4 regions of the Priestia sp. J2 genome follow, and region 2 is predicted to be linked to each of the others. Evidence: a T-box and tRNA genes for the amino acid it is inferred to sense, from the RefSeq annotation. Region 2 holds a T-box; the other regions hold tRNA genes.
What was found. A T-box is a leader RNA that pairs with one kind of tRNA and senses whether it is charged. The one in region 2 lies ahead of ileS (isoleucine--tRNA ligase), so its partner is inferred to be a tRNA-Ile.

Region 1 (3,187 bases), 620 kb from region 2:
CGGCAAAATAAAGTTTTCGTTAAACGCATACATTAGTGAAAAGGTCATTTTATCGTGAAGATAGGGACGTCTTTCCACGCCAGCTTCCATGTACGTTAAAACGTCATTCATCCATCCCATGTTCCACTTATAATTAAAGCCTAAACCGCCCTCATACGTAGGTGCTGTAACAAGGGGCCAATCCGTTGAATCTTCTGCCATCATTAATATCGTTTCATCAGATTTAAAAACAGCTTCATTCAATTTTTTTAAGAAGCTGACAGCTCCATCATTTACTGCTTTTCCAGAAGAATTTTGCCAATAAAGCATATTAGCTACAGCATCTACTCGAAATCCATCTATGTGGAAGTACTCCAACCAAAACAAAGCGTTCGAAATGAGAAAACTTTGTACTTCAGGCTTGCCTAAATCGAAATTAGCTGTTCCCCAAACATAGTTTTCACGGTCGGGTTCTTTTTTGTATTCATAAGTAGGTTCTCCATCGAACATATACAGACCATGTTCATCCTTACAAAAATGCCCGGGTACCCAGTCTAAAAGAACGCCTATATTATTTTGATGACACTCATCTATAAAGTTCATCAACTCTTTGGGTGTACCGTATCGACTGGTAGCAGAATAGTATCCAGTTCCTTGATATCCCCAGGATCGGTCGAGCGGATGCTCAATGACTGGTAATAACTCAATATGTGTAAAACCTTGTTCAGCAATATAAGGAATAAGCTCCTGTGCTAATTCACTGTATGTATAAAGGCTGCCATCTTCATGAGTCCTCCAAGACCCTGCATGCAGCTCGTAAATACACAGTGGTCTTTCATATATATTTTGCTGTTTTTTCTTTCTACGCCAATATTGGTCGTTCCATTTGTACCCATCCAATGAGTAAACAATAGACGCAGTGTTTGGACGCACTTCACTGAAGAAAGCGTATGGATCTGCTTTTAATTTTTTTTGATTGCTTTGTGTGATGATTTCATATTTATAAATAGTCCCTTGTTCTAATTCAGGGATAAATGTCATCCAAATACCTTCTTCATTAACTTTAACCATTGAATGTTGAAAACCGTTCCATTTATTAAAATCACCTACAACGCTTACACCCTTTGCATGAGGTGCCCACACGCAAAATCGTACGCCTTCAATTCCTTCTACCGTTACCTGATGCGCACCGAAAATAGAGTAACTGCGAAATAAGTTTCCTTCGTGATACAAATGAACATCAAATTCAGTAGGCTGAACCGCTAGATTCACTTTTGCCACCCCTTTAACTTCAAACATAATATACGCACATAATATACGCTTCTTACCACTCATTCCCTTTTATAGTAAAAACATAAACCTTTTCTACAAATATAATAGAATAAATGTTCTCTAAAATTACTCTTTATTCCATACTCTTCATACTTTATTACTTTATGAATAATTCCATATGATATAGGGAAAATCCTGCTTAAAACTTACTTTTTATTCTGAAAATTCATGGTAATTATTCCTAACTATTATTCCTGTTTACTTAATCTTTAAAAAAGCGCAAATAAAAAAAGGTTTGCATATATGCAAACCTTTTTAAGATGACCCGTACGGGATTCGAACCCGTGTTACCGCCGTGAAAGGGCGGTGTCTTAACCGCTTGACCAACGGGCCATATTTAAATTTAAAACGACTGGCGGAGAAGGAGGGATTTGAACCCTCGCGCCGCTTACACGACCTACACCCTTAGCAGGGGCGCCTCTTCAGCCACTTGAGTACTTCTCCGTATGGCTCCACAGGTAGGACTCGAACCTACGACCGATCGGTTAACAGCCGATAGCTCTACCACTGAGCTACTGTGGAATATGGTGGGCCTAAGTGGACTCGAACCACCGACCTCACGCTTATCAGGCGTGCGCTCTAACCAGCTGAGCTATAGGCCCATTATTTGGAGCGGGTGATGAGAATCGAACTCACGACATCAGCTTGGAAGGCTGAGGTTTTACCACTAAACTACACCCGCGTTACTTAAGATGGGGCGACTGATGGGAATCGAACCCACGAATGCCGGAACCACAATCCGGTGCGTTAACCACTTCGCCACAATCGCCGTCTTAAAATGGTGGCTCGGGACGGAATCGAACCGCCGACACAAGGATTTTCAGTCCTTTGCTCTACCAACTGAGCTACCGAGCCAAATAAAATGGCGGTCCCGACGGGAATCGAACCCGCGATCTCCTGCGTGACAGGCAGGCATGTTAACCGCTACACCACGGGACCACTTTGGTTGCGGGGACAGGATTTGAACCTGCGACCTTCGGGTTATGAGCCCGACGAGCTACCGAACTGCTCCACCCCGCGATGATATGAATATGATATAAATAAATGGCGGAGGAAGAGGGATTCGAACCCCCGCGGGCTTTAACACCCCTGTCGGTTTTCAAGACCGATCCCTTCAGCCGGACTTGGGTATTCCTCCGTATATTTATAACAAATGTAACTTATATGGTAGCGGCGGAGGGAGTCGAACCCACGACCTCACGGGTATGAACCGTACGCTCTAGCCAGCTGAGCTACACCGCCATATTATTCATTACAATTATTCAGTTTAATTGGTGGAGCCTAGCGGGATCGAACCGCTGACCTCCTGCGTGCAAGGCAGGCGCTCTCCCAGCTGAGCTAAGGCCCCATAAATGGTCGGGAAGACAGGATTCGAACCTGCGACCCCTTGGTCCCAAACCAAGTGCTCTACCAAGCTGAGCTACTTCCCGTTTATGGCGCGCCCGAGAGGAGTCGAACCCCTAACCTTTTGATCCGTAGTCAAACGCTCTATCCAATTGAGCTACGGGCGCTTATTAAAATGGTGCCGAGGGCCGGACTTGAACCGGCACGGTAGTCACCTACCGCAGGATTTTAAGTCCTGTGTGTCTGCCAATTCCACCACCCCGGCAGGACTTATATACGTGGAGCGGAAGACGAGGTTCGAACTCGCGACCCCCACCTTGGCAAGGTGGTGTTCTACCACTGAACTACTTCCGCGCATATATGAAATTAAGTAAAGATGCGGGTGAAGGGACTTGAACCCCCACGTCGTAAGACACTAGATCCTAAGTCTAGCGCGTCTGCCAATTCCGCCACACCCGCGTGTGAATATTAAATGGTGAGCCATGAAGGACTCGAACCTTCGACCCTCTGATTAAAAGTCAGATGCTCTACC
Region 2 (3,187 bases):
TTTTTTACATACCAATAGTAGGAGTAATAATATGTCTATCTATGAACATTTTAGGCAAGAAGAACATGGGTTTATTGATCAAGTTCTTCAGTGGAAAGAAGATGTCCTACATCAATACAGCCCAAAATTAACGGATTTTTTAGATCCAAGAGAGCAGCAGATTGTGACGGCTATTGTTGGGACTGAAGGAGAGGTTCAAGTTTCATTTGATGGTGGACAACCGTTTGCTGAACGCAAGCGTGCGCTGCTATATCCGGATTACTATGTGCCTGAAAGCGAAGATTTTCAGTTGCATATGTACGAATTGAATTATCCTAAAAAGTTTGTGACGATTGAACATCCTCAAGTTCTTGGTTCGGCGATGTCCTTAGGACTGCGCCGTTCAAAATTTGGCGATATTTTGGTCGCGGGAGACGATATTCAGCTTGTAGCCGCAGAGGAAATTTCTTCTTATATTGAGATGAATTTAACATCAATTGGAAAAGCCAAAGTTTCACTTTCTTCTATTCAAAGAGAGCAGCTGCATGTGGTAAAAGAAGAGCTGATTGAACACGTTTATACAGTTTCTTCAATGAGGCTTGATGTTTTGCTGTCGACCATTCACAATTTATCAAGACAAAAAGTCCAGCCGTTTATTGCAAATGGAGCGGTAAAAGTAAATTTTAAAGTCATTGAACAGCCTTCTTTTGAATGTCATGAAGGTGATATTTTGTCGCTTCGTGGCCACGGCAGAAGTCGTATCGTTTCACTTGAAGGCAAAACCAAAAAAGAAAAATGGCGAATTGTTGTAGGGAAGCAGAAATAAAGAAATCTACTAGCAGGAAATTTTAAAAATATGTCGAATAAACCATTACTAATGATGTAATGAGACAACACGGAGGTGGCCTAGATGCCTTTAACCCCTTTGGATATTCATAACAAAGAGTTTAATCGCGGGTTTCGCGGATATGATGAAGATGAAGTAAATGAGTTTCTTGACCAAGTAATTAAAGACTATGAGCTGGTAATGCGTGATAAAAAGGAGTTAGAAGGAAGAGTATCTGAATTAACAGATCGTCTTGGACATTTTACTAACATCGAAGAAACGTTAAATAAATCAATTTTAATTGCTCAAGAAGCAGCGGAAGATGTAAAGCGAAACGCTGAAAAAGAAGCGAAGCTCATTATAAAAGAAGCAGAAAAAAATGCGGACCGTATTATTAATGAAGCACTGTCTAAGTCTCGTAAAATTGCGATGGACATTGAGGAGACGAAAAAGCAGTCTAAAGTATTTAGAACTCGTTTCAAAATGTTAATTGAAGCACAGCTTGAAATGTTAAACAGCGATGACTGGGATCAGTTGATGGATTATGAGATGCCAGCGCTAGAAGAAAAAATTGACTAGTCAAGACATCATCTTGACTTCTCACGTTTTGTTGTCATATAATTTGGTAACAGATGAAATTTCATATCAAACAGTACGGAGACAGGGACAGTAGCTTTTTTAGTTTGTCAAAGCGAATCGAGGATGGTGCGAGCTCGATAACAAACAAAAAAGTGAAAATCACCCTAGAGTACCATTGCTGAAATGATGATAGTAAGCAGTGGCGGTTTATTCACGTTACGAATGCAAAGAGGATTTGCGTGCAGCAAATCTACTAGGGTGGTACCGCGGGAGGCCTTCTCGTCCCTTTTTGGGATGAGGAGGTCTTTTTGTTATGGTGCAAAAAGATATGAAATTTACGTTTTTTTTTGGAGGGTAAAACATGGAATATAAAGATACATTATTGATGCCAAAAACTGAATTTCCGATGCGTGGAAATTTACCGAACCGCGAGCCTAAAATGCAAGAACAGTGGGCTGAAATGAATATTTATGAAAAAGTACAAAAACGTACGGAAGGCCGTCCGCTATTCGTCCTGCATGATGGACCTCCATATGCCAATGGCGATATTCACATGGGACATGCCTTAAATAAAATTTTAAAAGATTTTATCGTTCGCTATAAGTCGATGTCAGGCTTCTGCGCACCTTATGTGCCAGGCTGGGATACACACGGCTTGCCAATTGAAACGGCTTTAACAAAAAATAAAAAAGTAAACCGCAAAGAAATGACAGTAGCTGAATTCCGTAAGCTTTGCGAACAGTATGCTTGGGAACAAGTAAACGGCCAGCGTGAGCAGTTCAAGCGTTTAGGCGTACGCGGAGATTGGGATAATCCATATGTAACGCTTCAGCCACAGTACGAAGCGCAGCAAATCAAAGTATTTGGCGATATGGCGAAAAAAGGCTATATCTACAAAGGATTAAAACCTGTATACTGGTCCCCTTCAAGTGAATCTGCTTTAGCAGAAGCGGAAATTGAATACTATGACAAGCGTTCAGCTTCTATTTACGTAGCGTTTAATGTGAAAGATGGTAAAGGCGTGCTTGAACAAGATGAAAAATTCATCATTTGGACGACAACACCATGGACAATGCCAGCTAACCAAGGGATTGCTGTCAATCCCGAGCTTCAGTACAGCGTAGTTGAAGCAGATGGAGCAAAATATGTAGTAGCAACTGAACTTATTGAAACAGTTGCTAAAGAAATTGAATGGGCTGACTATAAGACACTTCGTACAGTAAAAGGTTCAGAACTTGAACGCGTGGTAGCTGAACATCCAATCTACAAGCGTGATTCTTTAGTTGTTCTTGGCGATCACGTAACGACTGATGCTGGTACTGGCTGTGTTCATACAGCACCGGGACACGGGGAAGACGACTTTATCGTTGGTCAAAAATACGGTTTGGAAGTTCTTTGTCCAGTTGATAGTAAGGGTCATATGACGAATGAAGCACCAGGATTTGAAGGATTATTCTATGATAAAGCGAATAAGCCGATTACAGACAAACTAGAAGAAGAAGGCGCGCTGTTAAAATTAAGTTTCATTACCCACTCATATCCACATGACTGGCGTACGAAGAAACCAACAATTTTCCGTGCAACAGCACAGTGGTTTGCGTCTATTAAAGATTTCCGTGAAGATTTATTAAAAGCAGTAGAAAAAACAGAATGGGTGCCTACTTGGGGTGAAACGCGACTTTATAACATGGTGCGTGACCGCGGAGACTGGTGTATTTCTCGTCAACGTGCATGGGGCGTTCCGATTCCAGTATTTTATGCTGAAAATGATGAGCCGATCATTACGGACGAGACAATTGAGCA
Region 3 (3,187 bases), on a different replicon from region 2:
ATAAAGGTTCCCAAACTATCCTTATACTGAGTCGTATCCAGCAAAGGCATATCCAAGACAACAATGTCTGCCTCAATTTCTTTCGTAATAGCATTCCACTCTTGTAAAATTTCTTCTTTGTTACGACCAAAACGATCTAGTGAATGAATGTAAAGAATATCTCCTTTACGAATCATTCGTTTTAGTAATTGGTACTGTTCTCTATTGAAATTTTTTCCACTTTGTTTATCCATGAAAATATCTCGAGGAGATATGCCCACTTCTTCCATGGACTGAAGTTGTCGTCCTTCATTTTGATCTCGGCTGCTTACACGGATATATCCAAATTTTCTATTTTCCATTTTTATACTCCCTTTTGTGTCTATCTTCTTTTTATTCTACCAAAAACGTTCGTAAAAGTGTATGAGATAAAGAGAACGTTCGTAATTATTTTTCTTACTTAAACGAACGATAAAAACAGTAGATTTCTTATATAAAAGGAAAGTTCGTAAAAGTATACTTTTACGAACTTTCCTTTTATATATTTATTAAATGTATAGAAGTATTTCCTTAGTGATTTAAACATTAGCCAAATAACTATGTCATGAACAATACATAGGAAATTGATATTATATCCCCTATTAAATTAATGTGATAAGAAGAAAGGTCTAAATTTATGCAGAGATTATTTAATTACAGCATTTATTAATAAAAAACATTAAATTATATGTCTTTAACGTGCAGAGAAACGCTCTGTAAGGAATTTAACTTTTGTTTTACACACAATGGGGGGATTAGATACAAATTTTCAGCAATTAAGAAAAGAGATTAGCACAACTTTTATAAAGGCATTTATATTAAGGAGAATATTTTATTTAAGATTTTAAGTTATTAATACATAAAATGGTGGAGATCTTTAAACATTGTTTCTCGTTACAGAAGAGTCCATTCGGTTAAGGTCTATGAAAGTTGACCGTTTTTTGGTCATCACCTGTTTGTTCGAATCATCCTCTAAAGACCCAGTACCATCACATTGTACTATTGAGCAGATTCAAAGAACGCTTTTTCCGTTACGTCTCCTTCAACATCAGCAGCTTCTGCTGATCCAGAAGAACCTCCTAAATTCGGTAGAGCTAATGGAGTCGCTAACTAAATAACTAAACCTACGGCAGAAGCTACCACAGCTTATTTCGCTTTTCTTATTCAATCTCCTCCTAATTTTATTTAATAGAAATAAAAAAGCAGTTTGCAAATGCAAACTGCTTTTTTGATGACCCGTACGGGATTCGAACCCGTGTTACCGCCGTGAAAGGGCGGTGTCTTAACCGCTTGACCAACGGGCCAGTATCAATTTATAAGTTAAATTCAATTACTATAAAACATGATGGGCCTAAGTGGACTCGAACCACCGACCTCACGCTTATCAGGCGTGCGCTCTAACCAGCTGAGCTATAGGCCCTTTACTTGGATTTGGAGCGGGTGATGAGAATCGAACTCACGACATCAGCTTGGAAGGCTGAGGTTTTACCACTAAACTACACCCGCATATTTTAAAGTGGCGGTCCCGACGGGAATCGAACCCGCGATCTCCTGCGTGACAGGCAGGCATGTTAACCGCTACACCACGGGACCAAAATAGAAAATGGCGGAGGAAGAGGGATTCGAACCCCCGCGGGCTTTAACACCCCTGTCGGTTTTCAAGACCGATCCCTTCAGCCGGACTTGGGTATTCCTCCGTGTACTGTATGGTGGAGCCTAGCGGGATCGAACCGCTGACCTCCTGCGTGCAAGGCAGGCGCTCTCCCAGCTGAGCTAAGGCCCCATAAATGGTCGGGAAGACAGGATTCGAACCTGCGACCCCTTGGTCCCAAACCAAGTGCTCTACCAAGCTGAGCTACTTCCCGTTTATGGCGCGCCCGAGAGGAGTCGAACCCCTAACCTTTTGATCCGTAGTCAAACGCTCTATCCAATTGAGCTACGGGCGCTTATTAAAATGGTGCCGAGGGCCGGACTTGAACCGGCACGGTAGTCACCTACCGCAGGATTTTAAGTCCTGTGTGTCTGCCAATTCCACCACCCCGGCAGGACTTATACGTGGAGGCGGCAACCGGATTTGAACCGGTGATAAAGGTTTTGCAGACCTTGGCCTTACCACTTGGCTATGCCGCCAATATATATATGGAGCGGAAGACGAGGTTCGAACTCGCGACCCCCACCTTGGCAAGGTGGTGTTCTACCACTGAACTACTTCCGCGCATTTATCTAAATTAAGATGCGGGTGAAGGGACTTGAACCCCCACGTCATAAGACACTAGATCCTAAGTCTAGCGCGTCTGCCAATTCCGCCACACCCGCGTGTAAATATAACTGGTGAGCCATGAAGGACTCGAACCTTCGACCCTCTGATTAAAAGTCAGATGCTCTACCAACTGAGCTAATGGCTCTCTATGGCTGGGCTAGCTGGATTCGAACCAACGCATGACGGAATCAAAATCCGTTGCCTTACCGCTTGGCGATAGCCCAATAAAGATGGTGGAGGGGGGCAGATTCGAACTGCCGAACCCGAAGGAGCGGATTTACAGTCCGCCGCGTTTAGCCACTTCGCTACCCCTCCGATATAAATGGTGCCGGCAAGAGGACTTGAACCCCCAACCTACTGATTACAAGTCAGTTGCTCTACCAGTTGAGCTACACCGGCACGATGGTGGAGGATGACGGGATCGAACCGCCGACCCCCTGCTTGTAAGGCAGGTGCTCTCCCAGCTGAGCTAATCCTCCAAAGAATCTATATAAGCGCGTTAATAAGCGTTATTTTGAATACTCATAATAAACTATTTCAAATAAAAAACCCCTATGCTCTTTACAAGAGACTCATAAGGGGTTTTATTCATTGCCTGGCAACGTCCTACTCTCACAGGGACAAAGTCCCAACTACCATTGGCGCTAAAGAGCTTAACTTCCGTGTTCGGTATGGGAACGGGTGTGACCTCTTCGCTATCGCCACCAGACAAGAGATTGCTCTCTCAAAACTAGATAACAGTTGGCTGAGTAAAGCTTACGCTTTTAAAATTTTGGTTAAGTCCTCGATCGATTAGTATCAGTCAGCTACACATGTCGCCACGCTTCCACCTCTGACCTATCAACCTGATCATCTTTCAGGGATCTTACTAGCTTGCGCTATGGGAAATCTCATCTTGAGGGGGGCTTC
Region 4 (3,187 bases), 1.6 Mb from region 2:
CCCTCCACCATTTTATTGGGCTATCGCCAAGCGGTAAGGCAACGGATTTTGATTCCGTCATGCGTTGGTTCGAATCCAGCTAGCCCAGCCATAGAGAGCCATTAGCTCAGTTGGTAGAGCATCTGACTTTTAATCAGAGGGTCGAAGGTTCGAGTCCTTCATGGCTCATTTTAATAAGCGGAAGTAGTTCAGTGGTAGAACACCACCTTGCCAAGGTGGGGGTCGCGAGTTCGAACCTCGTCTTCCGCTCCATATAAAGCGCCCGTAGCTCAATTGGATAGAGCGTTTGACTACGGATCAAAAGGTTAGGGGTTCGACTCCTCTCGGGCGCGCCATAAACGGGAAGTAGCTCAGCTTGGTAGAGCACTTGGTTTGGGACCAAGGGGTCGCAGGTTCGAATCCTGTCTTCCCGACCATTTATGGGGCCTTAGCTCAGCTGGGAGAGCGCCTGCCTTGCACGCAGGAGGTCAGCGGTTCGATCCCGCTAGGCTCCACCAATGAAATTAAATAATTGTAACGAATAATATGGCGGTGTAGCTCAGCTGGCTAGAGCGTACGGTTCATACCCGTGAGGTCGTGGGTTCGACTCCCTCCGCCGCTACCATATAAGTTACATTTGTTATAAATATACGGAGGAATACCCAAGTCCGGCTGAAGGGATCGGTCTTGAAAACCGACAGGGGTGTTAAAGCCCGCGGGGGTTCGAATCCCTCTTCCTCCGCCATTTATTTATATCATATTCATATCATCGCGGGGTGGAGCAGTTCGGTAGCTCGTCGGGCTCATAACCCGAAGGTCGCAGGTTCAAATCCTGTCCCCGCAACCAAAGTGGTCCCGTGGTGTAGCGGTTAACATGCCTGCCTGTCACGCAGGAGATCGCGGGTTCGATTCCCGTCGGGACCGCCATTTTATTTGGCTCGGTAGCTCAGTTGGTAGAGCAAAGGACTGAAAATCCTTGTGTCGGCGGTTCGATTCCGTCCCGAGCCACCATTTTAAGACGGCGATTGTGGCGAAGTGGTTAACGCACCGGATTGTGGTTCCGGCATTCGTGGGTTCGATTCCCATCAGTCGCCCCATCTTAAGTAACGCGGGTGTAGTTTAGTGGTAAAACCTCAGCCTTCCAAGCTGATGTCGTGAGTTCGATTCTCATCACCCGCTCCAAATAATGGGCCTATAGCTCAGCTGGTTAGAGCGCACGCCTGATAAGCGTGAGGTCGGTGGTTCGAGTCCACTTAGGCCCACCATATTCCACAGTAGCTCAGTGGTAGAGCTATCGGCTGTTAACCGATCGGTCGTAGGTTCGAGTCCTACCTGTGGAGCCATACTGGCCCGTTGGTCAAGCGGTTAAGACACCGCCCTTTCACGGCGGTAACACGGGTTCGAATCCCGTACGGGTCATCTCAAAAGCAGTTTGCATATGCAAACTGCTTTTTTTGTTTGTAAACAGAGTTTAGACAAAAGAATAAACTCTATTTTTCGTTTTTCTATGATTTTCTCTTCACAATTTGCATTTCCTATGGCACATCTCTAAACGCTTGTTCTAAATTTCGAAAAAAAACCTACAATAGTAATAACAGAATACTGTTTGTACAAAAGGAGGGGAATGCGTGAAAAAACTTGTTTTGTGGTCCATCGGAGTTTTTCTTGTGTATGCAGCTTGTATATGGGTGTATTTATTTTATATAAGTGACACCTCTATTCCACAATCATTAAAAGGTACCAGCGTGGATCCTGCTACGTTTATGAATGCAAGAGAACTTATGTTAACCGAAAAATATTCAAAGATTAGAGATGCGCTCTTTTTTATCCGAATTCCATATGAGTGGTTAGGGTTTATTTTAATTTTAGTGTTAGGTGTGTCTAAGAAAGTGAATAAGTGGTCTAAAGACGTCAGTCGTTTCAGTCTTCTCCAAACTGCTATTTATGTATTTTGGTTATCTGTTCTGCTGCTGATCTACTCTTTTCCTATGGACTGGATTAGCTATAAGCTTTCAACGGCTTACCATATTACGACGCAACCTTTCCAAGGATGGATGAAAGATCTTTTTACAGATTTTTGGGTGAACTATGCCACGATGTTTTTAGTGATTGCTGTGTTATATGCATTCATTCGTAAGTTTTCAAAAAGATGGTGGCTGTATGCGTGGCTAGTATCTATTCCATTTACGCTATTTTTGACGTTTATTCAACCAGTGGTTATCGATCCGTTATATAACGATTTTTATCCATTAAAGAATAAAGAGCTGGAGACGAAAATTTTGCATTTAGCAGATGAAGCTCATATACCTGCTAAGCATGTATATGAAGTAAACATGTCTGAAAAAACGAACTCTCTCAATGCATATGTAACGGGAATAGGTTCTAATTCAAGAATTGTGTTATGGGATACTACTCTTAATAAATTGACGGAACGTGAAATTTTGTTTATCATGGCGCACGAAATGGGTCACTATGTGAAGAAACATATTTATGTAGGGATTGCTTCAGCCTTAGTTTTATCGATTGTAGGTTTATGGCTAACGAAACATTTAGCTAGCTTTGTGATTAAGAGATGGGGGAAAGCATTAAAAATCACTTCTCTTAGTGATTTAAATTCATTACCGCTTATTCTACTTATTTTTTCTGTGCTCACATTTGCTGTAAGTCCTTTAACAAATATGCAGTCGCGTCATCATGAACTTCAATCTGACACGTACGCCATGGACTTAACAGGAGATAAACAAGCTGCTATTAAAACATTTCAGGATTTAACAAAATCAGGACTGTCCCAGGTGAATCCGCCGTATTTAGTGAAAATTTTTCGATATGGTCATCCAACAATATTGGAAAGAATTTCATTTGTTGAGAAGTATGAAAGAAATGAATAAGTGATATAAGAAAAAGTAAAGGATATATGAAGCCTTTTATACGTAGGTATTAATAGAAAAGCCTCCTTGCGAGTAGGAAAAAAATTCTAAAAGGAGGTTTCATTTTCGAAAGTACTGTTATATAATAACGTATGTAAAATAAAAACTGTTTTATAACAATAGGGAGGAATAGTTATTTGTGATTGAAAAGATAGCAGTCAAACTTATCAGCGTATATTCACCTCAGCAAAGTCTTACTACATGTCCTTCAACTATTTACTTATTTCATCTACGTTCTTACTAAAACTATGGCAAACTGCTAATTTACTTCATCATGAAAC

Region 1: it has a tRNA-Ile gene. The T-box ahead of ileS (isoleucine--tRNA ligase) is inferred to sense a tRNA for this amino acid. The anticodon was not compared.
Region 3: it has a tRNA-Ile gene. The T-box ahead of ileS (isoleucine--tRNA ligase) is inferred to sense a tRNA for this amino acid. The anticodon was not compared.
Region 4: it has a tRNA-Ile gene. The T-box ahead of ileS (isoleucine--tRNA ligase) is inferred to sense a tRNA for this amino acid. The anticodon was not compared.

The regions. Positions count from the first base shown of each region.
Region 1 is NZ_CP086208.1:4,693,971-4,697,157, forward strand. It holds gene glgB (1,4-alpha-glucan branching protein GlgB) at 1-1,278, opposite strand, end outside; tRNA gene LJY09_RS24260 (tRNA-Glu) at 1,573-1,644, opposite strand; tRNA gene LJY09_RS24265 (tRNA-Ser) at 1,665-1,755, opposite strand; tRNA gene LJY09_RS24270 (tRNA-Asn) at 1,759-1,833, opposite strand; tRNA gene LJY09_RS24275 (tRNA-Ile) at 1,837-1,913, opposite strand; tRNA gene LJY09_RS24280 (tRNA-Gly) at 1,920-1,993, opposite strand; tRNA gene LJY09_RS24285 (tRNA-His) at 2,005-2,080, opposite strand; tRNA gene LJY09_RS24290 (tRNA-Phe) at 2,091-2,166, opposite strand; tRNA gene LJY09_RS24295 (tRNA-Asp) at 2,175-2,250, opposite strand; tRNA gene LJY09_RS24300 (tRNA-Met) at 2,255-2,331, opposite strand; tRNA gene LJY09_RS24305 (tRNA-Ser) at 2,357-2,449, opposite strand; tRNA gene LJY09_RS24310 (tRNA-Met) at 2,477-2,553, opposite strand; tRNA gene LJY09_RS24315 (tRNA-Ala) at 2,584-2,659, opposite strand; tRNA gene LJY09_RS24320 (tRNA-Pro) at 2,665-2,741, opposite strand; tRNA gene LJY09_RS24325 (tRNA-Arg) at 2,746-2,822, opposite strand; tRNA gene LJY09_RS24330 (tRNA-Leu) at 2,832-2,920, opposite strand; tRNA gene LJY09_RS24335 (tRNA-Gly) at 2,935-3,009, opposite strand; tRNA gene LJY09_RS24340 (tRNA-Leu) at 3,033-3,114, opposite strand; tRNA gene LJY09_RS24345 (tRNA-Lys) at 3,129-3,187, opposite strand, start outside.
Region 2 is NZ_CP086208.1:4,075,038-4,078,224, reverse strand. It holds gene LJY09_RS21070 (YlmH family RNA-binding protein) at 32-805, shown strand; gene LJY09_RS21065 (DivIVA domain-containing protein) at 890-1,384, shown strand; T-box leader at 1,454-1,674, shown strand; gene ileS (isoleucine--tRNA ligase) at 1,746-3,187, shown strand, end outside.
Region 3 is NZ_CP086210.1:71,981-75,167, forward strand. It holds gene LJY09_RS27370 (recombinase family protein) at 1-341, opposite strand, end outside; tRNA gene LJY09_RS27375 (tRNA-Glu) at 1,251-1,322, opposite strand; tRNA gene LJY09_RS27380 (tRNA-Ile) at 1,365-1,438, opposite strand; tRNA gene LJY09_RS27385 (tRNA-Gly) at 1,451-1,524, opposite strand; tRNA gene LJY09_RS27390 (tRNA-Asp) at 1,536-1,611, opposite strand; tRNA gene LJY09_RS27395 (tRNA-Ser) at 1,623-1,715, opposite strand; tRNA gene LJY09_RS27400 (tRNA-Ala) at 1,726-1,801, opposite strand; tRNA gene LJY09_RS27405 (tRNA-Pro) at 1,807-1,883, opposite strand; tRNA gene LJY09_RS27410 (tRNA-Arg) at 1,888-1,964, opposite strand; tRNA gene LJY09_RS27415 (tRNA-Leu) at 1,974-2,062, opposite strand; tRNA gene LJY09_RS27420 (tRNA-Cys) at 2,075-2,148, opposite strand; tRNA gene LJY09_RS27425 (tRNA-Gly) at 2,159-2,233, opposite strand; tRNA gene LJY09_RS27430 (tRNA-Leu) at 2,253-2,334, opposite strand; tRNA gene LJY09_RS27435 (tRNA-Lys) at 2,348-2,423, opposite strand; tRNA gene LJY09_RS27440 (tRNA-Gln) at 2,428-2,502, opposite strand; tRNA gene LJY09_RS27445 (tRNA-Tyr) at 2,510-2,593, opposite strand; tRNA gene LJY09_RS27450 (tRNA-Thr) at 2,602-2,677, opposite strand; tRNA gene LJY09_RS27455 (tRNA-Val) at 2,682-2,757, opposite strand; rRNA gene rrf (5S ribosomal RNA) at 2,872-2,987, opposite strand.
Region 4 is NZ_CP086208.1:596,015-599,201, forward strand. It holds tRNA gene LJY09_RS03150 (tRNA-Tyr) at 1-10, shown strand, start outside; tRNA gene LJY09_RS03155 (tRNA-Gln) at 17-91, shown strand; tRNA gene LJY09_RS03160 (tRNA-Lys) at 96-168, shown strand; tRNA gene LJY09_RS03165 (tRNA-Gly) at 178-252, shown strand; tRNA gene LJY09_RS03170 (tRNA-Arg) at 259-335, shown strand; tRNA gene LJY09_RS03175 (tRNA-Pro) at 340-416, shown strand; tRNA gene LJY09_RS03180 (tRNA-Ala) at 422-497, shown strand; tRNA gene LJY09_RS03185 (tRNA-Met) at 528-604, shown strand; tRNA gene LJY09_RS03190 (tRNA-Ser) at 632-724, shown strand; tRNA gene LJY09_RS03195 (tRNA-Met) at 750-826, shown strand; tRNA gene LJY09_RS03200 (tRNA-Asp) at 831-906, shown strand; tRNA gene LJY09_RS03205 (tRNA-Phe) at 915-990, shown strand; tRNA gene LJY09_RS03210 (tRNA-His) at 1,001-1,076, shown strand; tRNA gene LJY09_RS03215 (tRNA-Gly) at 1,088-1,161, shown strand; tRNA gene LJY09_RS03220 (tRNA-Ile) at 1,168-1,244, shown strand; tRNA gene LJY09_RS03225 (tRNA-Asn) at 1,248-1,322, shown strand; tRNA gene LJY09_RS03230 (tRNA-Glu) at 1,327-1,398, shown strand; gene LJY09_RS03235 (M48 family metallopeptidase) at 1,608-2,867, shown strand.